DNA from 2 places in the Arthrobacter sp. LjRoot14 genome. Region 2 is predicted to be linked to the other one. Evidence: predicted binding sites of a transcription regulator. Region 2 holds the regulator's gene; the other holds the start of a gene.
The links. Region 2 encodes HrcA, which represses chaperone genes, less so after heat shock. Its sites were predicted from a motif close to TTNGCACTCGNNNNNNNCGAGTGCNAA; they were not measured.
Positions count from the first base shown of each region.

Region 1 (21,017 bases), 690 kb from region 2:
CCGGGCCGGATCATCGTCCCCGGCACCGCCCGGCAGCTGGGTACGTTCGGATTGTTCGCCCCGGCCCCCGGCCAGCGGCGGACCCTGGACGTGGCCGGACGGCCGCTGGAGGTCAAAAGCGCCGAAGGGGACCTTTTGTGGGTGGGCTTCCGCGAACTCACCGGCGCGGCGGCGCCCGCACGGGACTTCGCCTCCCTGGCGGTCCGGTTCAGGGAGTGGGTGGTTGACGGTCTCCCGTCCCAGGCGGGTGCCGCCGGCTCTCCGGAGTGGCAGCAGTTCCTGGACGTCGTGGACCTGTTATTTGCCGCGGACGCCACCTTGTTCGCCATCGGTCCGGGGGTCCCGGAGTTCGGTCCCGACAGCCCGTTGTCGCGCCTGCTCCGGGTCGAATCCGACGAAGAACTTCCGGCGGCGCACAGGTCCGGCAGCTAGTCCCGCCCGGACTGGACAATGGTTACGGTGCCGGCGCCGCCGTCGACCTCTATCCGCTGTCCGCTCGTGATCCGGCGGGTCGCCACGCCGGTGCCCAGAACCGCCGGGATGCCGTATTCCCTGGCCACAATGGAGCCGTGGCTCAGCGGGCCGCCAACATCCGTGACCACGGCCGACGCCATGGCGAACAGCGGTGTCCACGCCGGAGTGGTGATGCGGGCCACCAGCACCTCCCCCGGCTGCATCAGGGAGAAGTCTTCGGGACCCGCCAGCACCCGGGCAGGAGCACTGACCCGCCCCTGGCTGGCGCCCACGCCCTTGATCGTGTTCCCCCGCTGCTCCTGGGACCCCTCCGGCATCATCCCGGCGAGGGACCGCTGGAGCCACCGGATCTCGGGCAGCATCTGCGGAGCGGCGGCGTTGCGCTGGCCCCGCCAGCGCAACTTCCGCTCAGCGACAGACTCCGCCAGGACCGGCCGGTCAGCGCCCGTGATCGCCGCCGGACCGCCCGGCGCGGCAAGGCCGAATTCGACGGCGCTGCCGATTTCCTGGTGCCGGAGCCAGAACACGTCGCCGGAATCTGCGATGAGGCCGGCCGCGACCAGCCGCTGCCCCAGTTCGCGCAGCATGCGCCGCATCAGCGGCCACCCGAGGCCGACGTCGGCAAGCGCGTCTTCGCGGATCGGCGCCGGCCCCTGCGCCCACCGGAGCAGGCGACCGAAGGCCTTCCTGCGGGCAGGGTGCAAGCGGGCCAGTATCCTGCCCGTGCTGTCCTCACGGCGGGCGGCAGCGAGCTCCTGCCGCCGGTGCGGGTCGTTGCCCTGCCCGCGCAGGTAGAACTTCAGCGTATCCAACAGCGGGGATGCGTCGTCTGCCGGCACGGGATTGATGAAATCCAGGTTGTAGACCGTGTGGCCGAAGCGGTCCAGGTGGAGCTGGAGCCGGTGTTCCCACTGCTGCCACAAGCCTGGATCCAGCCCGCCCGGAGGCGTCCCTGACCCCTGGGCCCGGGCCAGCGATTTTGTCGGCGTCGCCAGGATGGCCTCGGCGAGCCCCGGGACTCCGAGGGACCACCCGGCCAGGTCGAAGAGGGATTTTTCCGCCCGGATCGGCTGGCTGTCGTAGCCGAGCAGGAACGTGGCAGCCGGCGGGTCGCCGTCCTGCCGGACAAACTTGTCATAGAACTTCTGGAAAGCGAGTTCGCTCGAGGTCGCGATCGGAATGATCGACTGGACGGCTGTGTAGTAGACCGTGCCGGCATCGAGCAGGGCAGACACCCCCTCCAGCAGCTCCTCCCCGGTCAGGTCTGCCAGGGGCCTCGCCGACCAGGACTCCACCACGCGCACATACCGTGGATGCGAATACTCCCGCCAGCCGTGGACCCCCATGTGAGCTTCTCCCCGGATCAGCGCCCGGACAGCGGCCGGCGTCTTGCCCATCAGCCGCCACAACGCCGCGGTCCGGTAGTAGTAATAGGCGTAACCGTTGATGGCCGGCAGGCCAAGATCGCCGTCGCGGAGGCTGCTCTTGCCGAACGCCTGGTCCATCAGGGCATTCAGGGACCGGGACACCGAACCATCAATCAGGTCGGCAAACAAGGGTGAGAGCGGATCGGGAAGCTGCTCCACGATGCTGGCCCGGAAATACAGGCCCTTGGGGTACGGCACGCTCCAGTCACGCGGGGTTTCGCCCGCAGGTTCGGGCAGGGCGGTGATGGGCCGTGACTGCAGGATGAAGAATTCGCCGCCAGCCCGTGCCCACTCGATGTCCTGCGGGGAGCCGAAGTGCCGGGCGATGCGGGTTCCGTAGCCAGCCAGCGCCGCTGCCGCAGTGTCGTCCAGCACGGGTTGATGTCGGCGGGATTCGGGCACAGGCTCCTCGCGTGTGCCCCGGTCGGCGTAGGCCGTCATGACCGCCTTGTCGGCTGTCCGGCGGGAAACCACCTTGCCGGTCGCGGCCTCGACCACGACGTCGTCGGTGGATACAGCTCCGCTGACGACGGATTCACCCAGCCCCCATGCGGCAGCGAGCACGATCTGGTCGCGGCGCCCGGAGGCCGGGTTGGCGGTGAACATGACTCCAGCGGCGTCAGCAGCCACCATGTGCTGGACCACCACAGCCAGCCGGACCTGGTCCGGGCGGATGCCCTCCCGGGCACGGTAGGCCATCGCCCGGGAGGTCCACAGGGAGCCCCAGCAGTTGATGACTGCTTCCATGAGGGCACCGGCGCCGTGGACGTTGAGGTACGTGTCCTGCTGGCCCGCGAAGCTGGCCGAGGCGAGGTCTTCGGCGGTGGCGGAGGAACGCACCGCCACCGCCGTCTCCGTGCCTGGATCGGTGCCCGCGGCTGAGCCCAGCCGGCGGTAGGCATCCCGGATTTCCGCGGCCACCTCTTCCGGCATCGAGCCTCCGGCGAAGAGTGCGCGGATCTTCCCGGACGCTTCCTCGTAGTCGCGGGACGTGGCTGCGGCCGGCACTGCGGCGTATTCCTGAATGCGCCCGGCCAGCTGGTTGTCCCGGACGAACAGCTCATAGGCACCGGTGTTGACCAGGAATCCAGGGGGCACCGGCACGCCCGCCCGAACGAGTTCGCCCAGCCCGGCACCCTTGCCGCCCGCCGTCGCGACGTCGTCCCGGCCGACTTCGCTGAAATCATTGATGTAAACCATGACCGCGGTGCCTCCTATCCGGCCGGGCCTTCCCGGCAGCCCCTGATTCACAACATACTGGCACGCGCACCGCCATCGGGCCACGGCCGGGCTTTCCGGTGCAGGACCTGTCCTAAGGCCCTTCCGCTACCCCGCCCGGGTCCCTAGTGTGGGTCCATGGCTGACGCATTTTCCTCCCTCGTGGAGACGTTCAGGAACGTGGGTGTGGCGCGGGCTTACGGTGCTCCGGTGCAGATCGGAGGCGAGGAGCTGATTCCCGTGGCGCTGGTCTCCTTCGGCTTCGGCGGCGGGGGTGACTCCGGTCCGGAGGGCGCCAACGGGTCCGCGGAAGGCGGCGGGGGCGGGGGCTTCGTGCTCCCGCTCGGCGCCTACCTGGCGAACGGGCAGGGCAGGGTGGTGTTCCGGGCCAACACACTGGCGGTTCTCGCGGGGCTGGTCCCGGTGGTGTGCGCCATAGGGATGTCCGTCCGCGGCGTACTCAAGACGGTCAGCGCAAACCGGCGGTAGCCCTGATCCAGTCCAGTTCGTATGGGACGGACGCCGACAGGTTGAGATAGGCAGTGGCGGGCGGCAGTTCAATCGCGTTCGTCACCCCGACCAGCTTCTGGTCACCGTGGTCGGACCAGATGACAGGGCCGCCGCTGTCGCCGCGGTTTGCCGACGTATCCGGCGAGTACGTGCAGAACTGCCAGGGCCCTGCGATATCCGGGCACGCCTCCGCGGGGACTGCTGTGAGCCGGGTTTCCACGAGCCGGGGCGCGGGATCGCACTGTGCCGCCGGGTTGAACGGGTCGCCTGTACAGCCATAACCCGCCACGGTGACTTCTGCCCCGACGGGAGCCGGCGTGGACGCCAACTCGATGGTGGGCTCGGACACGGCCGATTCAAGGAAGAGCAAGGCTATGTCGTCCTTGATCCTGGCGGGGTCGTAGTGCGGCATGGGAACTGCCGTCGCCACGCCGATGGTGTACTCGGAGCGTTTCTGGCCGTAGTGGAATGTCACGGCGATGGCGGACGGGCTGCGACCGTTGTTGCGGATGCAGTGCGCCGCCGTGACTACGGTGTCTTCCGCGATCAAAGATCCGGTGCAGGAAGCAATTCCTTCCGGGTAGGCCAGTTCCACCCTGACGGCCCAGGCGTACTCGTCGGAGTCCGCCCTGCTCCCGTTGTAGACGGCGTGGGCCGGAGCGGCCGAGGCTGCCGCAAGGACTGCAGCGAAGATCGTCGACAGCAGCGGCGCCACTAACCGCCGGCGCCGGCGAGCGGAACTTGAGGGGATTCCGTCTCCGGTGCGGGCCATGGTCTGCGGGGGGATTCTTGTGCGCATGAGGGTGCTCCTCATCATTGCCTGAAGATATATCGCGGATGTGGTGGAGGAACCGTGACGAACCTGGTTCCCGGAGATCACACATCTGCCCCCAGTCGCAGCACCATAACTCTGCTCCTCCCCGCGTGCGGCCGTCAAGGCACATTGCATGCTGGCGGGCAGGTCCCGGCCAGCGGCCGGCGGCCAGGCGTCAACGGTCAGGCTGCGCGTACCTCGACCTCACCGGGCAGGGCCGCATCGGCACCGAAGACCAGGTACCGGTTGGCGATCTTCTCACTGAAGAACCTGTCGTGGCTGACCACCACCACGGCGCCAGGGAAGTGCATGAGCGCCCGCTCCATGACCTGGGTGCTGGACAGGTCGAGATGGTTGGTGGGCTCGTCCAGCAGCAGGACCGAGGCGCCGGACAGCAGGCACTGAGCCATGGCCACGCGCGCTTTCTGGCCGCCGGAAAGGTTCCCGATTTTCTGCTTGAGGTCCGCTTCGGAGAACTGGAACATCGCCAGGAACCTGTTGACTGACTTCCGGGTGGCGCTAAAGGCCAGGCTGTCCGGCAACGCGTTGACTGCGTGCGAAACGGTGTCGGCGTCGTCGAGCTCCTCAAGCATCCGGTTGTAAGAGACGAAGCCGGGCCCCTTGGCCCAGGAGACGACGCCGGCGTCTGCCTCTTCTTCCCCGGTCAGCACCTTCAACAGGGTGGACTTGCCGCTGCCGTTGGCTCCCAGGACCACGATCCGGTTGCCGCGCCTGATCTCGAAGCCAAGATCGGTGAACAGCGCCTTGTCCCCGTACGACTTACCGAGCCCTTCGACGCGGCAGAGGACGTCCTTGACGTGCAGGCCGCCGTAGATCTCGGTGACGATCTGGTCCACCGGACGGGGTGTGCGGGACTTCTTGATTTTGGCCAGCTGGTTTCCGAGACCCCGGCCCGCCGCCTTGGCGGCTTCACGCCGGTCGGCGATCCCTTCAGCCTCGAACGCCAGCAGTTCGGATTCATGCACAAACTGCTGCTCAAGGGACTTGAGGCGGAACTGCTTTTGCACGATGTATTCGCCAAAGTTGCCGGGGTACTCGTGCAGGTGGAAGTTCTCCACTTCGATGATCCTGGTGACGACGGCGTCGAGGAACTTCCGGTCGTGCGAGACGATAATCGCGGCGCCCTTAAAGTCACGGAACCAGCTCTCAAGCCATTCGACGCCGGCAACGTCCAGGAAGTTGGTGGGCTCGTCCAGGAGCAGCACGTCCGGGTCTTCCAGGAGGATCTTTGCCAGGGCGGCCCGGTTGCGCCAGCCGCCGGACAGTTCGTCGATGGCGCACACCCGGTGGGCGTCGCTGAAGCCCAGCGTCGTCAGGACCTTGTCGATCCGCCGGGGGTAGTCCCAGCCGTCGAGGCGGTCCATCTCCTCGAACAGTTCGGCCTGGCGGGCGATCAACCGGTCAAGTTCTGCACCCGCAGGGTCCCCGGCGATGGCAGTGTCTATGGACGCCAGTTCTGCTTCGACGGCCTTGATCTCCGAGAACAGGCCGTCCAGGACGTCGGTGATGGTTGATTCGCCGTTCAGCTCGGAGAACTGGGAGAAGTAGCCGATCCGTGTTCCCGGATCCACTGTGACTGTTCCGGAGTCCGGGGTGACCCGGTCAAGGATCAGCTGCAGCATGGTGGTCTTGCCGGAACCGTTCTTCCCGATGAGGCCCACCCTGTCGCGCGGTTCGAGGCGGAAGAAGCTCTCACGCAGTATCTGGGTGTTGTCGAATCGCACGCTGACATCTTGCAGCCGGACAAGGCTCATTGCTGCTGTCCTCTCGAGGGGTGGTTCACGGGTGCGCAGTGCCGGGCCGGCAATGGGAAAGCTCCCCCACCCGGCGCTGGCGCCGGATGAGGGAGCTTGTTTTTGTGGAGCTAAGGGGATTCGAACCCCTGACCTCTTCGATGCGAACGAAGCGCTCTACCAACTGAGCTATAGCCCCCAGCCTGCTGCCATTCCTTCGGAGGAATTCCTGGAACAGGCAAACCGGTGTCCCTAGGCTACAAACTATCGGCGCGCTTCGCCAGCCAGCCTTCGAATGTCTCACTTCCGTAGCGGTGCTCCGGGACCAGGTTTCCGCCTTCCCGCAGGTATTTGCCGGTGGCTCCGGGCAGGGGGAACCGGACCAGGCGCCCACGGGATCCGCTAAGTCGCTTCCAGGTTTCGGCCAGTTCCGCCATTCCGTTGACTTCCGGCCCGCCCACAGTCCGGAGCCGGTGCAGCTCCTGCGAGGGCTCTTCGAAGGCTGCTTCGAGCAGTGCCGAGGCGGCCTCGCCAGGCGCGATGGTCTGAAACCGTGCACCCTTGACCACCGGGACGAGTCCCACCTTCGCGCCGGCCGCGAACAGCTGCACCAAAAGGCTGTGAAACTGGGTGGCGCGCACCGTGACGGTCTCCAGGGCAGACGCCGCATAGCGGCGTTCCTTATCCGCCTTCGACCGGTAGAAGCGCAGGGGGACCTGGTCGCAGTTGATGATGGACAGCAGGACAGCTTTGCGGACACCCGCAGCGTGCGCGGCGCTGAGGAGGCGGGCGCCGCCGTCGGCAAAGTCTTTGAGGGCCCGTCCTGATCTGCCCTCGAGGCAGTCAATCACGACGGCGGCCCCGGCCAGGGCGGCGGCCAGCCCTTCACCGGTGGTGACGTCCCCGCGGTAGTAGTCCGCGCCGTCGTCCGCCCCTTTGGTCCCGGGGGCCGGCGGATGGCGGCTGATAACGGAAACTTCGTGGCCCAGCTGCAGGGCCTGGCGGACCACCTCACGGCCAACCTGGCCGGTGCCGCCGGCAACACAGATGCGGGTCATGCTCCAGAGGCTACAGGCTCAGGCCCGGCGGCGCTGCAATACGTCGTCCAGGTTGCTCAAGGCACTCTGCGCCTTGGTCAGGGGCTTGGTGGCCGCACCGCTGGCTGCCGGCGCCGCCGCGGGACCCTGCTTGAGGGACGGCTTGCCTACAGCTTTCGGGGCTTCGGGAAGGTCAAGCGGATCAGGAGCGGCACGTTCCGCCTTCGCAGCTTCCACATAGGTCGGTTTAGGCACGTCGACGGGTTCCCAGCTGGAGTCCGCGCCCGCGGCTGAGCCAGGGGCGGTGGCGGCGCGGAGCGCAGTGTCCCCGGATGCCTTTGCCTCGGCGAGGGCCGCTTCACGCAGTTCCTGCGCCGTCAACGGCTTCACCTGAGGTTTGTTTCCCGCTTCGGCGTCGAAGAGGGGGATATCCGGGGCATCCACCGCCGGTTCGCGGCTGGGACGCGGCACGGCCGCGCGCATCTGCCGCTCCGGGGCTGTCATGGCCGCACGGAATGCAGCGTTCATTTTGGCTCGCCGGTCACGCACCGCCAGCCTCCGCAGCAAAGCGACGGCCGCAATAGCTGCGAGGAGGGACCCGACGGGCAACCAGGATGAGCCCATCCCGAAAATACGGAAGATACCGGCCACCACCCCGGTGAGCAGGGCTGCCACCCCCACGAGTGCGATCGCGCATCGTCCGTATCGGATCCTCAGTGCACCCGGTCGCGCCGTCGCCGGCCCCGGGCCGGCTGCGGTTGTCACGGACCCCTGGGCGGATCCGGTGGACTGCTTGGTTACCATTGATTTCTCCTGCTGGGCGGCCATTTTCATGACGTTTCCGGCTTGGGGGTCTGCGGGTTCGGCAAAATTTATTTCGGCCATCAGCTCGGCTGCGGGTTGAAGCTGATGACGGCGGTTCCTGAGTACGTAAGGGGCCACCCACACTATCCAGAGCGCAACAGCGACAACAAGGATCACTGAGCTGCTAAGGGGGAAGTCCACAATCAAAACCGTATGAGCAATTGGCCGACAGCTCTGGCATTAGCTCCGGTGTGTCGCAGGGCAGGTGGCAAATCAATGGATTTATGACGAAAGACACACCAATGCAAACCCGTGAACGGCTGGGGAGCCGGTCTGCAGGTCAGGCCGGGCGGCTGCGCAGCCACCTGGCCAGCAGCCCTTCAGGAACTTCCTCGGACGTCAGGGCGAAGGACCGGTGGTCCGCCCATTCGCCGTTGATATGCAGGAAACGCGGCCGGTAGCCTTCGTCCCGGAATCCGAGTTTTTCCACCACCCGGAGGCTGGGCCCGTTTTCCGGCCTGATGTTGATCTCCATCCGGTGCAGCCCGAGGGTCCCGAAGCAGTAGTCAGTGGCCATCGCCACGGCAGTGGGTGCGATCCCCCTGCCGGCACAGGACTGGTCCACCCAGTATCCAAGCGTCGCCATCATCGCCGAGCCCCAGATGATGGATGACACTGTGAGTTGCCCAACGATGACGGGGTCACGCCGGGCCGGCGTGCGCTCCGCGATCACAAAGGGCAGCGCCGTGGCCTGAGCCGCCTGGGCGTTGAGGGACCTGACCATTTGCCGGTAGTCCGGCAGCGCCCCTCCCGGAGCCGGGTTCGAGGCCTCCCATGGTGCCAGCCATTCGGAATTGCGGGACCGGACCGCCATCCATTCCTTGCGGTCACGGTAACGGATGGGGCGCAGAACAATGTCGCCGCATTCCAGCGTCACCGGCCAGATGCTGCCCCGCATGGGACGTTACTTGGCCAGGGAGGAGGTGAATTCCGGCAGCCACTCCCGCAGCCCGGGGCCGAGGTCGTCGCTGTCGCAGGCCAGCTGGACGCAGGCCTTGAGGTAGCTGAGCTTGTCGCCGGTGTCGTAGCGGCGGCCGCGGAACACGACGCCGTAAACGCCGTACCCTTCGCCCTCCCCTGCAGCAAGTTCCTGGAGGGCGTCCGTCAGCTGGATTTCCCCGCCCCTGCCCGGTTCGGTGCGTTCCAGGACATCGAAGACTGCGGGGTGGAGGACGTAGCGGCCGATCACGGCCAGGTTGGACGGCGCCTCCGCGGCGTCCGGCTTTTCCACGAGCTTCCGGATCCGCACGAAGCCGTTCATGTCGGTCTCGTCGATGTCCGCGCAGCCATAGGCACTGATCTGGGAAGGCTCCACCTCAATGAGGGCCACCACGGAGCCACCGGTCTTGGCCTGCACTTCGATCATCTTGCTGAGCAGTTCGTCGCGCGCGTCGATGAGGTCATCGCCAAGCAGAACCGCAAAGGGCTCATAGCCGACGTGCTGCTTCGCGCGCAGCACGGCGTGGCCGAGGCCCATGGGGTCGCCCTGGCGGACATAGTGGATGTCGCCGAGGTTGCTTGCCGCCTGGATCGCTTCGAGCTTGGCGGTGTCGCCCTTGGCTTCAAGGGTGGCCTCCAGCGAAGGGACCCGGTCGAAGTGGTCTTCGAGGGCGCGCTTGTTCCGGCCGGTGATCATCAGAATGTCGGTGAGGCCCACGTTGACGGCTTCTTCGACGACATACTGGATCGCGGGCTTGTCCACGACCGGCAGCATTTCCTTGGGCATGGCCTTGGTTGCCGGGAGGAACCGGGTGCCGAGGCCGGCAGCAGGAATGACAGCCTTGCGGACGGAGGTATTGGTGGTAGTCACTGGACTAATCTAACGTCAGGGACCAAACATTGGGTAATTGCCCGAACAGCCATGGCTGGCCCCGCACCGGGGCCGCCGCTCACGGCCTCCTGACCTGGAAGGACGGCATCGATGCCATCGAAGGAAGAGATCCGCTCGGCTCACAGAAGCCAGCGTGCCGCTTTCTCTCCCGCCGCCCTGGAAGCTGCCGGCGCCGGCATCGCCCGGCACGGGCTCCAGTGGTCCGCCATGGTTGCAGCCGGTGAGCAAAGTACCTTTGCGGTGTACCTCGGGGTGGGATCCGAACCTCCGACCCTGCCCCTCATCACCGCCTTGCACGGCACCGGGCATCGCGTGCTGTTGCCGGTCTGCGGACCTGACCGGACCCTCTCCTGGGTCTACTGGACTCCGGCAACCGAATTCGTCCGCAGCAGTTATGCCCCCATCGAGGAACCAGTGGGAGAACAGCACGGCAGTGAGGCGATGGACGGAGTTGCCGGGATCTTTGTCCCCGCCACGGCGGTCGACTTGTCGGGGAACAGGATCGGGCAGGGCGGAGGCTACTATGACAAGTTCCTCACCGGACTGGAGGCTGCGGGCCGGCCCGTGCCCGCCGCCGCGGTGGTCTTCGACAACGAAGTCCTGCCGGCCGGCAGCATCCCCGCAGAGTCCTTTGACCGCAAGGTCCCGGTTGCAGTCACACCGTCACGCCTCACGCAGCTAATGTGAACCCCGCCCGTTGCGGATGATAGAATTGGCACTCAGGCCCTGCGACTGCTAAAGGACGAAACCTGCCGGGACACCTCGGCAGTAATTTCCACCAGGCAGCACGGGACCTGCTCGTTTGTCCCAGAGGAGGATTTCCAGTGCCCACGTATGCATATGCCTGCAAGGACTGCAGCCACGCCTTCGAGATCGTGCAGTCGTTCACCGACAGCTCCCTCACCTCCTGCCCTGAGTGCGAGGGGACCCTGCGCAAGAAGTTCAACAGCGTAGGCGTCGTCTTCAAGGGTTCGGGCTTCTACCGGACGGACTCCCGCGATACCAAGGGCAGCAGTGTTTCACCTGCCCCGGCAGCCGCCCCGGCGCCTGCCACCGCAGCCGCCAACTAACAATTACGCCGGCTTTTCCTCGTTCCGGTTACCCTCCTCCAGCGGAGTAGCGGCAACAAGGTTGCGCCCGGCCGGGGCCGGTTTTCCACATAGGACCTGGCCGTGCTGTCCCGCCACGCGGGGCCTCCGTAGCGTGACGGTATGCCCTCCATCCTTCGCACCAACGGATTTTCCTCGCCCCGGCAGCGCCTTGGAACCGGACGCCCCGCCCGTCCGGCGCCATCCGGCGTGCGGCGCTTTTCGTCGTGGCTTAACCGCAACCGGAGGCTCATCGTCGCGCTGTTGCTGTGTGCTGCCGCGGGCATCGCCGTGCAGCAGCTGACACCGGCGCCAGCCCACACCGTCACTGCCCTGGCCTCTGCCCGCGACCTTGCCGCCGGAACTGCGCTGTCAGGCAATGAGGTGGTGCCGGTCAAGGTGCCGCCGGGAATGGTGCCCTCCGGAGCCGTCGCGGACGTCTCCGCCATTCAAGGCAAACAGCTGGCGGCCCCGGTGCGCAAGGGCCAGTTGATCTCCGACACGCAGATCCTCGGACCGGGGCTGCTCGCGGGCGCGAAACCCGGATCTGCAGCGGTACCCCTGAGAATGGCGGATCCATCGTCCATCCAACTCGTGGCGCCGGGCCAACTGGTCAACATTGTGATGACCAACGGAACCGACTTTGGCAAGACTGCGGAATCGGAAGTACTGGCAGCCTCCGTGCCGGTCCTCTGGACCTCGGGACAGGGCGGGCAAACCGGACAGTGGCTGGGAACCGGCGAAACCGAGGGGCTCATAGTGGTCGCAGCGGATCCGGACCAGGCGCGCCGCCTCGCCGGCTCCTCAACCCAGGGAAAGCTCTTCTTTGTGCTGGTGGGATCACAAGGCTAGCTGCGCCGGGCTAGCTGCACCGTCCTGCGGGCCGTCCACCTCGGCTGCGGGCGGCTCAGCCCCAGTGCGGCGGCTTCTGCTCCTGAAGCCAGGCATCGTGGTCGTAGTCAGAAGCGTGATCGCCCCAGCGCTTGGGGTCATCCTCGGAGGCCTTGTTCGGCAGCACTCCTGATGGAACGCCGACACCGGCCGGCTGCCGGGACCTGTCCGCAGCTGAATCATCCGACCCGTTGTGGGGGGCGTCCTGGCGGTCCGCTGCGCTGATGTTTGTGTCCATGCCGTTTTCCTTGATGCCTTCCGATGCTTCAGTGCCGGCGCCACGGGGCTCGTCCGTTGATGCGCCGCGCTGCTCCAAGGATACCGAGTGCGTAACCCCGTCAGCCACACTGCCGGAGTTGCCACTGTCGGATTCGGCTACCTCGCTTGACCCGTTGTTGCCGCGGTCGGCGCTGTTCAGCGTCAGGTTGTCGACGTCGTCCTCGAAGAACGCCTGTGAGGTGGCGGAGAAGCCGGTAACCACCGGTTTCTCCAGCCCCAGGTATCCGCCGATCCGGTCAGCGCAGGCGGACGGGTCCGTGAATACCTCGATCGTCCACAGCGGCATGTAGCGCCAGCCAAGCCGTTCCAGCAGTTGCGGCCGGAGCCTGCTTCGTTCGCGGACGCTCATGCGCCGGTACTGCTCAGTTCCGTCGGACTCGATTGCCACGGGCCTGGGGATTTCGGCGTCATCATGGCCGATGGAATTCACCGGATCGGCGGCAGCGGCAACGTCAAGCACGCCGTCATACTGATGCCAGACCCGGGCCCCCCGGGCACGCAGCCTGTCAGCCAGGTCTGCCACGAGGGGATCGGCCCCCAGCGCCTGCTCGCTCGCCGCGGCGCGGGACGCGGGCGTGCCCAGGTCAGTGTTGCCGGCAATCTCGCGGTCGAGCAGTTCATAGAAGTCGAGGGCGCCGTGGCTGAGGCGGCTGACGTCCAGGTCTTCCGGTTTGAAGCAGCTGAGCACATGCAGCGAACGCCGGGCACGGGTCATGGCCAGCGCAAACTTCGCCCGGCCGCCTTCGGCGGACAGCGGCCCGAAGTTGTGGAGCGCGCGACCGTGCGGCGTGCGGCCGTAACCCGGGGAGAAGATCACGTGGTCGCGGACCAGGCCCTGGGCCCGTTCCAGGTCAACCACCCGGAAGGATTCGGGACCGGCCGTGAAGAAACTAGCCAGCAGCGGGTAGTTGGGCAGCTGCAGCCGGATGGCCTCGCCGATCCTCGCGGCGTGGCGGAGGCTGGCCGTGACCACGGCGAGGGAGGTCCTTGGCCGCAGGCGGGCGTGCTCGAAAACGAGCTCAACCACCCGGTTGACCTCGGCCACGGCGGACTCCACGCCTTCCTGGTCGGCGCTCGGAAGACCGGTGCCGTCCGGGAGGTATTCCACCAGCAGGGCGCGGTCCAGCCCGGTGGCGGTCTGCCCCTCGGGGAGCCTGTGCAGGCGGCCGTCGTAGAAGCTCTTGCTCAGCTGCAGCACGAGGTCCTCGTCGACTGCCCGGTACGCGCAGGTCAGGCGTCGGGTCGGCAGCACCGCGGACAGCGCCGTGTAGGCACTCTCGACGCTTTGGTGGGCAGTCTCGCCGGCAGCCAACCGCTCGACGCCGACAGTGAACGTGCGGGGGCTGGCGATCTTGTCGTCGCCGAAGGCAATCACCTGCCTGGCCCGGGCGATCGCCGGGAGGACTGCCTGAAGGGAGGTTGCTTCGGCGTCGAGGATAACAACGGCGTCGAACTTCTGCTCAGCCGGGAGCAGGCCGGTCATGAGGTAGGGGCTCACCGACCACACCGGCACCAGCATGGGGACCAGGGCCGGTGCCTGCGCCGTCAGCGCGGCAAGGGTGACCCGGCCGTCCTTCAGGAGGCTCCGGAGCAGGTCAGCCTGCCGCGGGTTCTCGGCAATGCCGGCGCGCCACCGTTCGGACAGCGCCCACCGCAGCCGTGCCGCGCCGCTGGCGATGTGGGCGTTGTCCGCCAGGCGGTATTCGGCTTCAAGCTGTCGCAGGGCGTCGCCGTCGGACATCGCCAGGTAGTCATCCCCGCTGATCATCGCTTCAAGGGCTGACTGCCACCAGGCAAGATCCAGCTCCGCCGCCACGGATTCGGCGGGCACTTCCCGCTCCGCCAGGTCCGCGAGCAGTTCCCCGAGCCCGTGCTCACGCATGTTCTCGATGAGAAGCGTCCGCTCCGGGAGCGTCTTGAGCGTCCGGGTGTCGGCAACCAGCCGCTCCAGGCGTTCCATCAGTTCCTCGTAAGGCGTGTGCTGAAGGTCTCCGCCCGCCTCGGTGTGCTTGATGGCCGCGCCCAGCTGGGCCAGTTCACGGTCCAGGCTGCGGTACATCACGTTCACTTCGCCCAGACCGGACGGCACTGCGGGATGCCGCTGCGTGGTGGCATAGTCCGCCCACAGCGCCCGCTGTTCCTGGACGAGCACCAGGGAACTGTGGAGATCGGCAATGTGCACGCCGGGACGGACGTATTCCTTGGCCACGCGGCGCAGCCGGGATCGCTGCATGGATGGCATGTCGATGTTGCGTTCGCGGCGCCACGGGGAGGTGGCTGTCGCGGAGATGAGGTCGTGCACCGGCCGGTCGAAGATGTCCGGGGTGAACTTGTCCAGGCTCTCCCTGACCGCCATCAGCAACTCGAGCTGGGCACCCCATTCGTGGAAGGTTGTACCAAGGCGGATCTGGGCGTGCTCAGCGACTTCGTTCATGCGGTGGCGGAGCACCGGCAGGTTCTTCTCGACCGAGCGCGCGACGTCCTGCGCCTCTTCGGTTTCCTTGCGGGTCAGGAGCCGCGCGCCGTGCCAGGGGCTGGCCGTGGAAGCCCGGCTGAAACTGCCCAGTTCGGCTGCACGGCGAAGGCGTCCGGCTAGTTCCTCGCGGTCGCGGATATTGTCCAGCACACTTCGCTTCAGCCGCACCGTGGTGGCGGGCGGCGTCGGCTGGATGGATGTCAGCTCGGCCAGCGACTGCATGGCCTGATACGGCGAGCAGCCCCACCGCTGGCGGACGTTGTGGAGCGACGCCACATGGTCCATGAGGGCATGCCGGTGCTCCGCAAGCGTGGTGTGCAGGTTTTCGAGCTGGGGCTGAAGCGACTTTTCATTCCGGACGATGGCGCGCACCAGCTGGCCCTTGAGCTGCAGGGGCGTCGCCGTACCGGACAGGGCAAACAGGATGGACTCCAGGCCCAGCGTCTCCAGCTGGCCCCCGATTTCGCTAAGGCTGGCTCTGCGGTCGCCCACCACCAGGACGGTCTTTCCTTCGTCCACCAGGGCGCCGATGGTGTTGATGGCAGTCTGGGTCTGCCCTGTGCCTGGCGGGCTGCTGACAAGGAGGGAGTCGCCGGCGCGCACGGCGTCCACCACATACTGCTGGTCGGCGTCGGCGTCGAGAAGCAACAGCTCATCAGCGGGGTCCCGCTGGTCAATGTCCTGGAAGCGGTCCTCGGCGAGCTCGGCCACTTCCACGGCCTCACCGGCCGCAGCACGGGCAAGGGCCGCGACGACGGGGTTGTTCTGGTTGATCCACGGGTCATCGAGGTTGCCGGAAAGGTCCGCGAACGTGGAAACGAGCAGGTTGTGTTCCACCTCGGCGCCGTGGATGGGCTTGATGAGCGTCCCCAGCCGGTCCAGGACGGGCTGGGGATCGAACCGTGCCGTGCTGTAAGCCATCCGGGTTACAGCGTTGACATCGAAAACTATGCCGTGAATGGTCTTCAGGTGCCTGATGAGCGCCGGATTGATCTGGGCCTGCTCCGTCAGCTGGAGTTCGTAGTCGTCCTCGCCCGGACGGACGGTGAGGGAAATGGCGGTCAGCATTACCGGCGCAGAAACGCGCTGGGGCTTTCCGCCCACGGCCGACGTCCAGGACACCGTTCCGGCCGAGAAATACCCGGCGTCGATGCCGCGGTCGTTGCTGAGCTCAAAAATTTTCGAGCGGAGGTTGCGCGAAGCCCTCGCCGCAACCACGTACTGGTCGTGGTCACGGATCAGCGTGGACAGGCGTGTGCGCCGCCCCGCCATGAGCTGCGCCAAGCCGGAGGGATGCGCATGCGTGATGTCGATGGAGCCTTCCGGCGTTTTGGTGAAACGCAGCATTGTGTCTGCTCCGGTGACCGGCTTAAGCCCCGACAGCCACTTCCTGAGCTCTTCGGAGCCCTCTGGGAGGCCTTGAACAACTGACACTACTGCCTTCTTTTCTGCGTTTGCACGTGACGCCCTGGACCATACCGGCATACTTTCGAGCGTAGCCCGTATCGGGGCCCAGTGAGAGACCGCAACACTGGAGCGGGCCAAAATTGCGCCGGATTTGGGGAGAAAAAACAAAGTGGCCGGCCTCATCGCTGAGGCCGGCCACTCACAGTGCTATTCCCACTCGATGGTTCCCGGCGGCTTGCTGGTCACGTCCAGCACCACCCGGTTGACGCCTTCCACCTCGTTGGTGATGCGGTTGGAGATCTTTGCCAGCAAGTCGTACGGAAGCCGTGACCAGTCGGCGGTCATGGCGTCCTCGGAAGAGACGGGACGCAGGACGATCGGGTGGCCGTAGGTCCGGCCGTCACCCTGGACGCCGACGCTGCGGACATCCGCCAGCAGCACGACCGGCATCTGCCACACTTCATTGTCCAGGCCGGCCGCAGTGAGCTCGGCACGGGCTATGGCGTCGGCCTTGCGGAGCAGGTCCAGGCGTTCCTTGGTCACTTCGCCGACGATGCGGATGCCGAGGCCGGGCCCCGGGAAGGGCTGGCGGCCCACGATTTCCTGCGGCAGTCCCAGCTGGGCGCCCACGGCACGGACCTCGTCCTTGAAGAGCGCACGAAGCGGCTCGACGAGTTCGAACTGCAGGTCCTCCGGCAGTCCGCCCACGTTGTGGTGGCTCTTGATGTTGGCCGCACCTTCACCGCCGCCGGATTCAACGACGTCCGGGTACAGGGTCCCCTGGACCAGGAACTTGATCTTTTCACCGTGGGCGGCTGCCTCGGCGATGATGGCAAGTTCGGCTTCCTCGAAGGCACGGATGAATTCGCGGCCGATGATCTTGCGCTTGGTCTCGGGATCGCTGACCCCGGCCAGTGCCGCCTGGAACCTCTCCTGCTCATTGGCAACGTACAGCTTGACGCCCGTGGCTGCCACGAAGTCGCGTTCAACCTGCTCGGCCTCGCCTTCGCGGAGCAGTCCGTGGTCCACGAACACACAGGTCAGCTGATCGCCCACCGCGCGCTGGACCAGGGCAGCCGCAACCGCAGAGTCGACTCCGCCGGAGAGGCCGCAAATGACCCTGGCGTCGCCGATCTGCTTGCGGATGCGGTCCACCTGTTCCTCGAGGATGTTCCCCGTGGTCCAGTTGGGTTCGAGCTTGGCGCCCTTGAACAGGAAGTTCTCGAGCACCTGCTGGCCGTATGCGGAGTGCTTTACCTCGGGGTGCCACTGCACGCCGTAGAGGCACTTCTCTTCGTTGGCGAATGCCGCCACGGGAGCCCCGGCGGTGGTGGCCAGGACTTCAAAGCCTTCCGGTGCTTCCTGCACGGAATCGCCATGGCTCATCCAGGTGTTCTGGTGGTGCGGCAGGCCGTCCAGGATGGACCGGGCTTCCCCGACTGTGGTGGCTTCCGTGGCGCCGTACTCGCGCAGGCCCGTCTGGGCTACGGTGCCGCCCAGGGCGTTGGCCATCGCCTGGAAGCCATAGCAGATGCCGAAGACCGGGATCCCGGCTTCAAAGAGGTCGGCACCCACACTCGGTGCACCTTCCGCGTACACGCTGGAAGGGCCACCGGAAAGGATGATGGCGGCGGGGTTCTTGGCCAGCAGTTGTTCGGTGCTGTAGGTATGCGGAACCACTTCCGAATACACATTTGCTTCCCGGACGCGGCGGGCAATCAGCTGCGCGTACTGGGCACCGTAGTCAACAACCAGCACCGGCTTCTGGGAAGTCTGGGATGCAGTGGGAGTAGTCACCGTACTAGCCTACTTGGCACCGCCGTCCGGCCGCACATTGAGAAGCCCCGGGTAAGCGAACTCACAGGCCGCGCCCGTCGGCTCAGTAGCGCTTGGACGCCTGCGGATTCGCGGCGAGTTCCGCCTCCACCTCGGCGTGGAACTTCTTCTCCACGATGAAGGACAGGAGCGGGATAACACCGCCCAGTGCCAGGAGGATCAGTTTGGCGAACGGCCACCGCATCAGCGACCACAGCCGGAAGTTGGACATCAGGTAGACCACGTACATCCAGCCATGCACAATCAGCACCGCGACGGAGACGTTCACTCCCCCGAGGACGCCCTGCGGCTCGGCGTCTGCGAACCCGAAGCCGAACGGTTGGCCTGTCACCGCGTTGGTGCCGCCTGCGAACAGGTACTGGCCGAAGGCGTACCGCGCAACCAGTTCGGCGCAGAGCAGGAGGAGCATTCCGCCCGTCAGGTATGCCATGACTTTGTAGAACTTCAGGGCGGACCGGATCTGGGCTTCAGTCCCGCCGAACCTGCGCTTCTTGACGGTGCCCGATCCGCCGGTCTGGGACGGCTGGGGCTGGATGGCCGGCTTGGGATCGATCATGGCTGTACCTTTTGTTCGGTCGGGCTGGGGGTTTCTGATGTGCCGGCGTGCGGTCCGGCCTGCGGAGCTTCTTCTGCGCCTTCGCGGTGCGCACCGTTTTCGTCGTGTTCGTCGTCGAGCTCGTCCTCGAGGTCCCGGCGGTAGTCGTCCTTCACCATCCGCCACCAGATGAAGAGCGCGAAGCCGGCGAAAACGATCCACTCCACCGAGTAGAAGAGATTGAGCCAATTCACCTGCTGGGCCGGGGGCTGCGGGCCGATGTTCAGGGGCTTCAGGTCACCGTTGACGGCCGCGGCGCTGACGTCGGTGCCGGCGGCCATTTCGGAGGTTGCCGCCACGAATCCCGGATAGCTGCTGACTTCCCAGGCGTTGATCAGTTCCGCCACGGACACTGCCGTGGCACGGCCGGGTTCGGGTGCGGTGCCTGGCAGCGGGGCTTCGGACGGCAGGAGCCGTCCGGTCAGTTCAATGGTGCCCGACGGCGGGGCGCCGGCTTGCGCGGCGTCGGCCACCCATCCGCGGGCGACCGGGATCCATGTCCGGGGCGTCGCCCCGACGCCGCTGAGGACAGGGGCGTCCTGAACCGAAAACGCCGATACGACCCAGAACCCGGTGGCACCATCATGAAGGCGGCCCGGAACCAGCACCTGCTTGTCGGGATCGTAGGATCCCTTGGCGGTGACCATCTGGTCCGCCACGGAGCCGTGGAAGAACTCCCCCGGCTGCAGCACCCTGACCAGCGGCTTGGCGTCTTCCGTGCCGGACGAAACCGGTGCTTCCGGCTGGGTGGAGCGGCCGAACTGCCACTGGCTCAGCAGCACAAAAACCCCGGAAATGACGATCGCAAACACCAGTCCTGCGATCCAGCGGGGTTTGAGGGCAGTTTTCAACACACCTTAACCGTACTTCGTCCTTGTGTAGAACAACGAAACGGGCGTTGTCCCTAGTGGTCGAAGAACACCAGGCTGGAGTTGATGAGTTCGGCGATCACTTCGGGGTCGTAGGCCCGGCGAAGGGACTCCCTGAACGATTCCTTTGACAACGAACGGGCCAGGGTGGCCAGGACTTCGAGGTGGTCCGAAAATGAACTTGCCGGTGTCGCGATCAAGAGAATGACCGTCGCCGGACCGTCAGCCGCCCCGAAGTCCAGGGCCTTGCCGTACTTGGTGATCCCCACCGCGATTGACGTCCGCGAAACGAACTCACTGCGGGCGTGCGGCAGCCCGACTCCCCCGGGCAGGCCGGTGGCCAGCTGGTGCTCCCGGGCGTTGACATGCTTCAGGAAGCCGTCGAGGTCCGAGACCCGCCCCGCCGCATAGAGGCGTTCAGCAAGCTGGGTCGCCGCATCGGTCTTGTCCTTGGCATCAAGTTCAAGAATCACCATTTCCGGTGTGGTGAGTTCGGCATCGTACCGGTCCAGTGGTTCCGCCAAGAGTTGTCCCTTCAGTGAGGCAGGAGGCGCGCGTCAGGCATCAGCCTTGCATCAGCGCAACGGGACGATGTCCTCGACACCCAGGCGTGCGGCGTCGGCAGATTCATCGTCCGGCTGCTCCTGGCTCAGCCGTTCGGCTTCCACCCGGGCAAGGTAGTGCTTGATTTCGCTTTCGCGCTGCGCGTCGCTCCAGCCAAGAATTTCTCCCATCAGCTTAGCGACTACCGGGACGGCGGACACACCACGGTCCCAGGACTCGATGGAAATCCGCGTCCTGCGCGTCAATACGTCGTGCACATGACGTGCGCCTTCATGGGTGGCCGCGTAGACCGCCTCGGCCTGAAGGTAGTCGTCGGCGCCGGGCAGCGGTTCGGCCAGTGCCGGGTTCTCCTTGATGAGCGCCAGGACCTCCGTGGCCATCGACCCGTACCGGTTGAGCAGGTGTTCAATCCGGGCCACGTGCACGCCGGACTCTTCAGCGGTCCGGTTACGCCGGTTCCACGCCGCTTTGAACCCGCTGGCCCCCAGCAGGGGAATGGAATCGGTACAGCTGGGCGCCACGCGCTCGTCCATGCTGCGCGTTGCTTCATCGACGGCGTCCTTGGCCATGACCCGGTAGGTAGTCCATTTTCCGCCGGCCACCACCACGAGGCCCGGCACCGGGTGGGCCACCACGTGTTCGCGGGAAAGCTTGGCCGTGGAGTCGTTCTCGCCCGCCAGGAGCGGCCGGAGCCCGGCGTAGACGCCTTCGACGTCTTCCCTGGTCAGGGGCCGCTTGAGCACCTTGTTGACGTGTTCAAGGATGTAGTCAATGTCCTTGCTGGACGCTGCCGGATGAGCTTTGTCGAGATGCCAGTCAGTGTCCGTGGTGCCGATGATCCAGTGGCGGCCCCATGGAATGACGAACAGTACCGATTTCTCGGTCCGCAGAATCAGGCCGACGGTTGACTGGAACCGGTCGCGCGGCACCACGAGGTGGATGCCCTTGGAGGCGCGCACCTTCAACTGCCCGCGGTCCGTCACCATGGCCTGCGTTTCATCGGTCCAGACACCGGTTGCGTTGATAACCTGCTTGGCCCGGATGCTGAAAGTGGATCCGTCCTCGCGGTTCACCACTTTGGCG
Region 1 covers NZ_CAXURL020000001.1:3,290,844-3,311,860, forward strand. The annotation lists gene zapE (AFG1/ZapE family ATPase) at 1-432, shown strand, start outside; gene ACSQ12_RS14830 (PEP/pyruvate-binding domain-containing protein) at 429-3,101, opposite strand; gene ACSQ12_RS14835 (hypothetical protein) at 3,258-3,608, shown strand; gene ACSQ12_RS14840 (S1 family peptidase) at 3,589-4,428, opposite strand; gene ACSQ12_RS14845 (ABC-F family ATP-binding cassette domain-containing protein) at 4,626-6,218, opposite strand; tRNA gene ACSQ12_RS14850 (tRNA-Ala) at 6,324-6,396, opposite strand; gene ACSQ12_RS14855 (SDR family oxidoreductase) at 6,455-7,255, opposite strand; gene ACSQ12_RS14860 (hypothetical protein) at 7,274-8,038, opposite strand; gene ACSQ12_RS14865 (GNAT family N-acetyltransferase) at 8,379-8,996, opposite strand; gene galU (UTP--glucose-1-phosphate uridylyltransferase GalU) at 9,003-9,908, opposite strand; gene ACSQ12_RS14875 (5-formyltetrahydrofolate cyclo-ligase) at 10,020-10,616, shown strand; gene ACSQ12_RS14880 (FmdB family zinc ribbon protein) at 10,754-10,999, shown strand; gene cpaB (Flp pilus assembly protein CpaB) at 11,141-11,869, shown strand; gene ACSQ12_RS14890 (AAA family ATPase) at 11,925-16,148, opposite strand; gene guaA (glutamine-hydrolyzing GMP synthase) at 16,278-17,867, opposite strand; gene ACSQ12_RS14900 (DUF3817 domain-containing protein) at 17,950-18,462, opposite strand; gene ACSQ12_RS14905 (SURF1 family protein) at 18,459-19,355, opposite strand; gene ACSQ12_RS14910 (PTS sugar transporter subunit IIA) at 19,406-19,894, opposite strand; gene ACSQ12_RS14915 (glycerol-3-phosphate dehydrogenase/oxidase) at 19,946-21,017, opposite strand, start outside.
Region 1: a site for HrcA is predicted at 10,642-10,668, ahead of ACSQ12_RS14880 (FmdB family zinc ribbon protein). Genes of this name have one in related genera too.

Region 2 (9,605 bases):
AGCGCCTTGAGCGCGAGTACAAGCTCGACCTGATTTCCACCGCCCCCAACGTGGAATACGAAGTGACCCTGGAGGACAAGCGGGTTGTCCATGTCACCAACCCCAGCGAATACCCCACCGGTAAAATCGCGGAAGTCCGGGAGCCGATGGTGTCCGCCACCATCCTCGCGCCGAACGAATTTGTCGGGGCCATCATGGAGCTGTGCCAGAGCCGCCGCGGTGTGATGGGCGGCATGGACTACCTCTCCGAGGACCGAGTGGAAATCCGGTACCGGCTGCCGTTGGCCGAAATCGTCTTCGATTTCTTCGACATCCTCAAGTCCAAGACCCGCGGCTACGGCTCGCTGGACTGGAAGGCCGACGGCGACCAGGTTGCCGACCTTGTCAAGGTGGACATCATGCTCCAAGGCGAACAAGTGGACGCCTTCAGCGCCATCACCCACCGGGACAAGGCCTATGCCTACGGCGTGATGATGACCGGCAAGCTGCGTGAACTTATTCCCCGCCAGCAGTTCGAGGTGCCGATCCAGGCTGCGATCGGCTCCCGGATCATCGCCCGGGAAAGCATCCGTGCCATCCGCAAGGACGTCCTTGCCAAGTGCTACGGCGGTGACATCACCCGTAAGCGCAAACTGCTGGAAAAGCAGAAGGAAGGCAAGAAGCGCATGAAGATGGTGGGTCGCGTTGAAGTGCCGCAGGAAGCCTTCATCGCAGCGCTCACCACGGACGAATCCAAGGACAAGGCCAAGAAGTAGTGATGATCGTGGCCGGAACCTCCGGAGGCCGCACCCATGCCTAGCGTCCTTCCCCTGGGCGACCCCGCGCCGTCGGACGGCCTGTTGCCCGCGCAGGCCGCTGACGGCGCTGCGCAGCGGCGATTCGGGCTGTACGTCCACATACCCTTCTGTGCCGTCCGTTGCGGTTACTGCGACTTCAACACCTACACCGCGACAGAGCTCGGCGGCGGCGCGTCCCAGGACGCGTACGCCTCCACGGCCATCTCCGAGGTGGAGTTTGCCGCCAAGGCGCTGCAAGGCAGCGGCCTGCCGGAACGCCGGCTGGGCACGGTCTTTTTTGGCGGCGGCACACCAACTCTGCTGCCCGCCGGGGACCTGGCCCGCATCCTCACTGCGGCGGTAGCGCAGTGGGGCCTGGAGCCGGGGGCCGAGGTCACCACCGAAGCCAACCCGGACTCCGTCACACCGGAGTCGCTGCAGCTCCTTGCGGATGCCGGCTTCACCCGTGTTTCCTTCGGAATGCAGTCAGCGGTTCCGCACGTCCTGAAGGTCCTCGACCGCACCCACACACCCAGCCGGGTGCCGCAAGTGGTGCAGTGGGCCAGGGACGCCGGACTCGCCGTCAGCCTTGACCTGATCTACGGAACACCGGGGGAATCGCTGGAGGACTGGCGGTACTCGCTCGAGACCGCCCTCTCGTACGGCCCGGACCATATCAGCGCCTACGCCCTGATCGTCGAGGACGGCACCAAGCTGGCCGCCCAGATCCGCCGCGGCGAAGTGCCGGGAATCGACGACGACGACCACGCGGCCAAGTACGAACTTGCCGATGAACTGATCACGGCCGCGGGCCTTGGCTGGTACGAGGTCAGCAACTGGGCGCGCACGGAGGAGCAGGCGTGCCGGCACAACCTGGCCTACTGGCGCGGCGATGACTGGTGGGGGATCGGCCCGGGCGCGCATTCGCACGTCGGCGGAGTCCGCTGGTGGAACGTGAAGCACCCCACGGCCTACGCGGGAAGGCTTGCCGGCGGTGTGTCGCCGGCGGCGGGCCGGGAAACGCTCGACGCCGAAACCCGGAACGTTGAGCGGGTCATGCTTGAGGCCAGGCTGAGCACGGGCCTCGAATTGTCCGGGCTGGGAGCGTCCGGGCGGCACGCCGTCGCAGGCCTGATCGCCGACGGCCTGGTGGATCCCGCTGCGGCATTCCAGGGCAGGCTCGTCCTCACCCTGAAAGGCAGGCTGCTCGCCGACGCCGTAGTCAGAAGGATCCTGCCCGACTAATTGGCAGAACCGGCGGTTACTTCGCCTCCGGTTAGCTTGCCGGGCCGGTTACCCGGCCCGGCTGCTTAGTTGATCCAGCGCAGGTTGAAGTCGTAGCGGTGGGGCTGGCCGCGGTTTACGTGGATACCGGCCGCCACGGAGAAGCACGTTACAGCGATCCAAATCAGCGTGGCCAGCACTGCGAAGATGTTACCCACCACCGGCAGCATCACCAGGATGTTGCAGACGACGGCGGCGATTGTGGGCGGCAGGGTGAAGTTCAGCGCTTCCTTGGATTCCTGCGCCGTGAACGGGCCGCGGTCCTTGAAAATCAGGTAGATCAGCAGCGACGGGACGCACCCGAGGATGCCGCCGAAGTGTGCGAGTGTTGCCCACTGCCGGTCTTCGTTGGCCGTCAGCGGCAGGGCATTGGCGGGGACACCATGATACTGGGGCTGGCCATGGCCGGCCTGGTTGTCCCGTTGTTCACGTGCGTCTTCTGCCACGGTGTCGTCCTTCGGATTGCAGTGGTGCGGTGGTTCCCGGAAAAGCGGGCGCTGCCTCAAGAGCAACAACCGCCGAATCAAGAATACTGGGTCAGGGGTGCATTCGAAGAGTTCAACAGGCGCCTACGGCACGGTGAGGAAGTCGATGACCTCTTCCACCCGGCCCAGCAGGGACGGTTCCAGGTCCGCGTAGCTTCGGACTGCCCCGAGCAGCCTTTGCCAGCCCAGGCCGATGTCCTCCTTGGTCTCGTGGGGCCAGCCGAAGGCCGTCAGGATTCCGGTCTTCCAGTCCACGCCCCGCGGGATGACCGGCCACGCGTCAATGCCCAGTACGGCGGGCCGGATGGCCTGCCACACGTCCACGTAGGGGTGGCCCACGATCAGCACATTGCCGGCGGCGCCGGGGGACGCCATCACGGCATCGGCAATACGCGATTCCTTCGAGTCGGCAACCAGATGGTCCACCAGCACCCCCAGGCGGCGGCCCGGGCCCGGCCGGAAAGCGGCAACCGCCGCTGCGAGGTCGTCAATGCCGTGCAAGGGTTCGACGACGATGCCCTCCACCCGGAGGTCGTCGCCCCAGACTTTTTCCACGAGTTCGGCGTCGTGCTTGCCTTCCACCCAGATGCGGCTGGCCTTGGCGACCTGGGCGCGCCGGCCTTCTACCCGCACGGAACCGGACGCCGTCCTGCCGGATCCGGCAGAGGCTGTCTGCGGTCGCGGCGCCGGGGGCATCAGCCGGATCGGCAGGCCCTCCAGGAGGAACCCGTAGCCGAGCCTGAACGTGCGTGATTTGCCCCGCCGGTCCTCGAGGGCAACAACATGCATGCCGCCGGACTTCTCCACCCTGGTAACAGCGCCCACCCAGCCGGACTGCACGTCTTCCAGCACCATGCCGCGTTCGACCGGCACTTCGGGAAGTTCGGATTTCCGGGGCGCGGTGATGTCCTGCGGGCCCCAGTTCTGGTACGACATCGGATAGACACAGCCTTGCGCTAGAAAAAATGAACAGGAGAAGCGAAAACAGGGGGTCTGTGGGTTCACGGAACTGCACGTCCTGTCCCGCTCCCGGGTTTCGCCCGGAGCGGTACCAATGCTAACAACGCGGCGACTCATATTAGACTGGTTAGCACTTAGACATGTCGAGTGCTAACGGAGGACGGGACGTGCGTCCGGCGCAACGCCGGACCGCGGACCGGGAAAGCCGATCGGAGGTGGAGAATGAGCGAACCGCGCAAGCTTGAAGTATTGCGGGCCATCGTGGAGGACTACGTCCATTCCCGCGAACCTGTGGGCTCCAAGGCACTGGTGGAGAGGCACCACCTCGGAGTCTCCAGCGCCACCATCCGCAATGACATGGCGGCGCTGGAAGACGAGGGCCTGATCACGGCGCCGCACACCAGTGCCGGCAGGATCCCCACGGACAAGGGCTACCGGCTTTTCGTCGACCAGATATCCGCCGTCAAGCCGCTGTCGCAGGCCGAACGCCGCGCCATCCAGACGCTCCTGGAAGGGTCGGAGGACCTGGACGATGTCCTGGAGCGCACCGTGCGGCTGCTGTCGCAGCTGACCAACCAGGTGGCCGTGGTGCAGTATCCGCACCTCAGCCGCGCGATGGTGCGGCATATCGAGTTCGTGCTGCTGGCGCCGCGTCAGGTGCTGATCGTGCTGATTGCGGACACCGGCAAGGTGGAGCAGCGGGTTATCGACGTCGGCCAGGAGCTCGGCGATGAAGCCCTCGCCGGCCTTCGCGCGCGGTTCCTGAAGAGCCTGGCGGGGACACCCCTGAGCCTGCTACCGCAGGCGCTGCCCGCCGTCGTCGCCGGTTGTGAACCGTCACGCCGGCACGCCGCCCAGGCACTGGCCCGTGGCCTGGATGCCCTGGCCAGCAGCACCCGCGAGGAGCGGATGGTCATGGCCGGCACGGCGAACCTCGCGCGCTCCAACGTTGACTTTCCGCTGAGTATCGGCCCGGTCCTCGAAGCACTCGAGGAGCAGGTGGTCATGCTCCGCCTGCTCAGCGAAATGGCCCAGGACCCCCGCGGTGTCACTGTCAGCATCGGCAGGGAGAACCCTTACGACGGACTCGCGGAAGCTTCGGTGGTGGCCACAGGCTACGGCCCCGGTTCCAGCGCCAAGGTGGGCGTGCTCGGCCCGACCCGGATGGACTATCCCACCACCATGGCCGCGGTCCGTGCCGTGGCCCGCTACCTTTCCAGGATCCTTGGGCCGTGACCGGTCCTACATCAGCCAACCAGGCCTTCGTGTCCCGGTTTCCGGGGCGCAGCAGCACAACAGGCAGTACAACCAGGAAGAGATACGAACTTTGAGCAGCCACTACGACGTTCTTGGAGTCTCACCCGAAGCGACGGGCGAAGAGATCAAGAAGGCCTACCGAAAGCTTGCGCGCACCCTGCACCCGGATGTGAACCCCGGTGAGGATGCCTCGGACCGCTTCAAAGCTGTCACCCACGCCTACGAAGTCCTTTCCGACCCGCAAAAGCGCCGGGTCTACGACACCACCGGCAATGAGAACGGCACCGATAACGGCTTCGGCGGCGCCGGCTACTCCGGGCAGGGCTTTGCCTTCCAGGACATCTTCGACACCTTCTTCGGCGCCGGCGGTTCGTCCGGTCCGGCCTCGCGGGTCCGCCGCGGGCAGGACGCCCTGATCAGCGTCCGCATCGACCTTCGCGACGCTGTGTTCGGCGTCAACAAGAAGCTTGAGGTGGACACGGCCGTCACGTGCCCCACCTGCGAGGGATCCTGCTGCCAGCCCGGGGCCCACCCTGAGCGCTGCGACATCTGCGGCGGCAGCGGCCAGGTCCAGCGGGCCGTCCGCTCCATCCTGGGCCAGGTCATGACGGCCGCCCCCTGCGGCTCCTGCGAAGGCTTCGGAACCGTCATCAAGGATCCCTGCAACGAGTGCAACGGCCAGGGCCGCATCCGCAGCCGCCGTTCACTGACGGTCAAGGTTCCCGCCGGCGTGGCCACCGGAACCCGCATCCAGCTCGGCGGCCAGGGCGAGGCCGGTCCCGCCGGCGGCCCCTCCGGTGACCTCTACGTAGAGATCCGCGTCAATAATGACGCCACGTACGTGCGCGACGGCGACGACCTTCACGCGACCCTGCACATTCCCATGACCGCCGCTGCCCTTGGCACCGAGCTCAGCCTGGACACGTTCGACGGCCAGCAGGAAATAGACGTCAAGGCGGGCACCCAGTCCGGCGAAGTCATCACCCTGCGCGGGCTCGGCGTCACCCATCTCCGGGGCTACGGCCGCGGCGACCTGAAGGTCCACCTGCAGGTCGAAACCCCGGCGAAGCTGGATGCCGCGCAGGAAGACCTGCTCCGGCAGCTCGCCAAACTCCGGGGCGAGCAGTACACCGAGGGAAAACTCACCGCCAGCGGGGGAGTCTTCGCCAAGCTGCGGGACCGGTTCGGTAACCTGTAGCGGTGAGCAACCCGGTTTTTTTCGCAACCCCGGGAGCCCTGGACGAACAGGTTCCCGGTTCGCACTTTGTCCTCCAGGGTGCCGAGGCCCGGCACGCGGTCACCGTCAAGCGGATCGCTGTGGGGGAGTCTGTCGACATAGCCGACGGCGCGGGCAAGAGGCTCAGCGGCACCGTCGCGGCCGTCGGCCAGGGCGAACTGACAGTGGAGTGTTCGGTCCTCGAAACCGAGGAGCGTCCGGACCTCCGCCTGGTCCTCGTACAGGCGCTGGCCAAAGGCGACCGCGACGAACTGGCAGCTGAAACAGCTACTGAACTGGGGATCGATGCCGTCATCCCGTGGCAGTCTGAACGCTCCATAGTCCGCTGGAAAGGCGAGCGTGCCGCCAAGGCCCATGCCAAGTGGCAGTCGGTGGTGACCGCGGCGGCCAAGCAGGCGCGGCGGGCCTGGATCCCCGAGGTCCGTGCCGCCGTCGATGGCGCGGGGCTGCAGTCCGCTGTCGCCGCGGCGGACCTGGCGATCATCCTCCACGAGGATGCCGTCCGGCCGCTGCGCGCAGTGCTGGAGAAATGGCGCGACGGCGACGGCGACGGCAGGACGCCGGGTCCGGGGCCCCGCGAAATTCTCCTCATTGTTGGCCCGGAGGGCGGAATCAGTCCGCGGGAAGTCACCAAACTCTGCGGCGCCGGTGCCGTCACGGCCCTGCTGGGGCACCATGTGCTGAGGTCATCCACGGCAGGGCCGGCCGCCACAGTGCTCGCCAGCGACATCCTCGGACGCTGGTAGCGGCAGAGCTATTCGACCTTGAAGCCGCGGGTGTCCACGTTCATTTCCCGGTCCGGCTTGCCCGGATCGATCTGGGACACGCGGACTTCATAGTTCCCCGGTGCCAGGTTGACGTTCAGCGAGAAAAGCCCTGCTTGTGCCTGCTCGGCCGATGCCGTGACCTCGCCGCCCAAGTACGCCGTCTTATCGCTGCTGCCTTCAACCTTCAGGATCTTCCACCGGAGTTTTCCGCCGGGGACCGTGCTTCGTCCGGTGATCTTGACGCTGCCGTCAGCAACGCCCGCGCCTTCCTGCGGGTCGATGATCCAGACCGGGGCCACCATTCCTGCACTGCGGGGGGTGGGCGTGCCCAGCCGCACGTGGTTGAAGGCCAGGTAATCGGTGTGTCCGTCAACGAGGATGACAACCTGGATCTGCTGGCCCGAATCCACCAGCCCCGAGCTGGCACCGGCGGCCGTTGCCGTGTACACCAGCTGCTGGATGGCGCGTTTGGCCATGTCCTCGTCGAGGTTGCTGTTGAAGGCATCCGGTGAGACGTCTACCGTGATCACATTTTTTCCGGAGATCGAGGTGGCCAGCTTCTTCGGGTTCTGCCACGGGGTGAAGAAGTCGGGATCGAGGGGCTTGTCCGACATCATGGCGCGAAGTGCCCTGGTGACTGGATTTTCCTGTTCGGGGACGTCCCGGAACTCACGGTAGAGGAAGACGTTTTCGTTGCTGCGTCCGATCCAATACACCGGCGCCTTGTTGGAGGCCTGTGTGGTTTCCAGCGGTGCGCTTGTGCTCGGGACACCGGCGGTGGCGGACCCGGTCACTGACTGTGGTGTGCTGTCCGCGCTCGTTGCCGAAGGCTGGGGAGTGGCCACACAGCCGGAGAGAACCATGGCGGCGGGCAGCACAAACAGGAGCGCGGCAGACCGTGTCCGCTCGCCTCCTGCTGCCTTCCGGCGTCGTCGATTCCAGATCTCCATAGTGCTCCCGGGTACCCCGCCCTGTCCCTGCAACCGTTGTCGGTGACGTCGTATTTCGGCCGGCGCAATCCCGGCGGATTCCAGCATTACATAGAGAGGGCGGCCGCCAGCGGCGTTTGCGGACGGTCAGCCGAACTGCAACGGGAACGATATGAGGCCGATACGAAGTTGATACCTAATGACGTAGACGCGCAACGAAACGGTTGCACCCGGCCGGCGTACCTCCACGGTACGCGGCTCCCGGGCAGCGTACTGGCGTAAGATAAAAGGACTCGGCCGAGCACGGAAGCCCGATGCCGCAGCAGCGGCGGCGAAGTAATCGGCCGGAGAGACAATATTCCTAACTGGAGGGGACCAGAGGCCCGCAGGCCGGCACCATGACTGAAGCAACAAACGGAAGGCCCCGGTTCAGCGCCGGAGAGCGCACCACAGGTGAATTTCCCCATAGTCTTCCCGGTGTCCGGACGGAGGTGGTCATCTTCGACAACTCCGAACAAATGGTTCAGTCGCTCGGCAGCCACGATGAGGCGCTGCGTTTCATCGAAGAGCAGTTTCCGGCCGTGGACTTCCACGTCCGCGGCAACGAGCTGGCCATCAGCGGCCCCGCCGCCGACGTTCCCAGGATCATGCGGTTGCTCCACGAAGTGCGCGGCCTCGTGGACCGGGGAACTGTCATTACACCTGCGGTGCTTCAACAGCTCGCAGCCCTGCTCCGGAGCCAGTCACTCCAAAACCCGGTTGAGGTACTGACGTACAACATCCTCTCGAGCCGCGGCAAGACGATCCGGCCCAAGACGCTGAACCAGAAGAACTACGTGGATGCCATTGACGCCAACACGGTGATCTTCGGAATCGGTCCCGCCGGTACGGGCAAGACGTTCCTCGCCATGGCGAAGGCAGTCCAGGCACTGCAGCAGAAGGAAGTCAGCCGCATCATCCTCACCAGGCCCGCGGTGGAGGCCGGCGAACGGCTGGGCTTCCTGCCCGGGACGCTCAGTGACAAGATCGATCCCTACCTGCGTCCCCTGTACGACGCCCTGCACGACATGATGGACCCGGAGTCCATTCCCCGCCTCATGGCGGCAGGCACCATCGAAGTAGCTCCACTGGCGTATATGCGCGGCCGGACCCTCAACGATGCCTTCATCATCCTCGACGAGGCCCAGAACACCACACCAGAGCAGATGAAGATGTTCCTGACCCGGCTTGGATTCGGCTCCAAAATGGTGGTCACCGGGGATGTCACCCAAGTGGACCTGCCCTTCGGCACCCGCTCCGGCCTCCGGATCGTGGAAGAGATCCTGCAGGGAATTGAGGACGTGAACTTCAGCGTTCTGGATGCCTCTGACGTGGTCCGCCACCGGCTGGTGGGCGACATCGTCAATGCGTACGGCCTCTGGGACGAGGCACAGAGGAACCGGGTGAAGCATTCCGTGACCCGGGAGAAGCGGGGAGAGCACGCATGAGCATCGAAGTAAACAACGAATCAGGCGTCACGGTGGACGAAGCCCAGCTGGTTGCCCTGGCCCGGTTTGTGTTCGAACGCCTGTACATCCACCCCCAGGCTGAACTGTCCATCCTCCTGGTGGACGAACCCGCCATGGAGAAACTGCACCTGGAACTTATGGACGAGCCGGGGGCCACCGACGTCCTGTCGGTTCCCATGGACGAATTGACTCCGGGCACACCGGACAAGCCGACGCCGCAGGGCATGCTCGGCGATATCGCCGTGTGCCCTCAGGTGGCGGAAGTCCAGGCACGCAACGCCGGGCATTCCACCCAGGACGAGATGCTGCTGCTCACCACCCACGGAATCCTGCACCTGCTGGGTTACGACCACGCCGATCCCGAGGAAAAAGAAGAGATGTTCGGCCTGCAGCGGGAACTGC
Region 2 covers NZ_CAXURL020000001.1:2,605,099-2,614,703, reverse strand. The annotation lists gene lepA (translation elongation factor 4) at 1-755, shown strand, start outside; gene hemW (radical SAM family heme chaperone HemW) at 792-2,021, shown strand; gene ACSQ12_RS11675 (DUF4870 domain-containing protein) at 2,087-2,506, opposite strand; gene ACSQ12_RS11670 (DUF3097 domain-containing protein) at 2,630-3,481, opposite strand; gene hrcA (heat-inducible transcriptional repressor HrcA) at 3,728-4,741, shown strand; gene dnaJ (molecular chaperone DnaJ) at 4,833-5,960, shown strand; gene ACSQ12_RS11655 (16S rRNA (uracil(1498)-N(3))-methyltransferase) at 5,963-6,745, shown strand; gene ACSQ12_RS11650 (GerMN domain-containing protein) at 6,754-7,716, opposite strand; gene ACSQ12_RS11645 (PhoH family protein) at 8,094-9,182, shown strand; gene ybeY (rRNA maturation RNase YbeY) at 9,179-9,605, shown strand, end outside.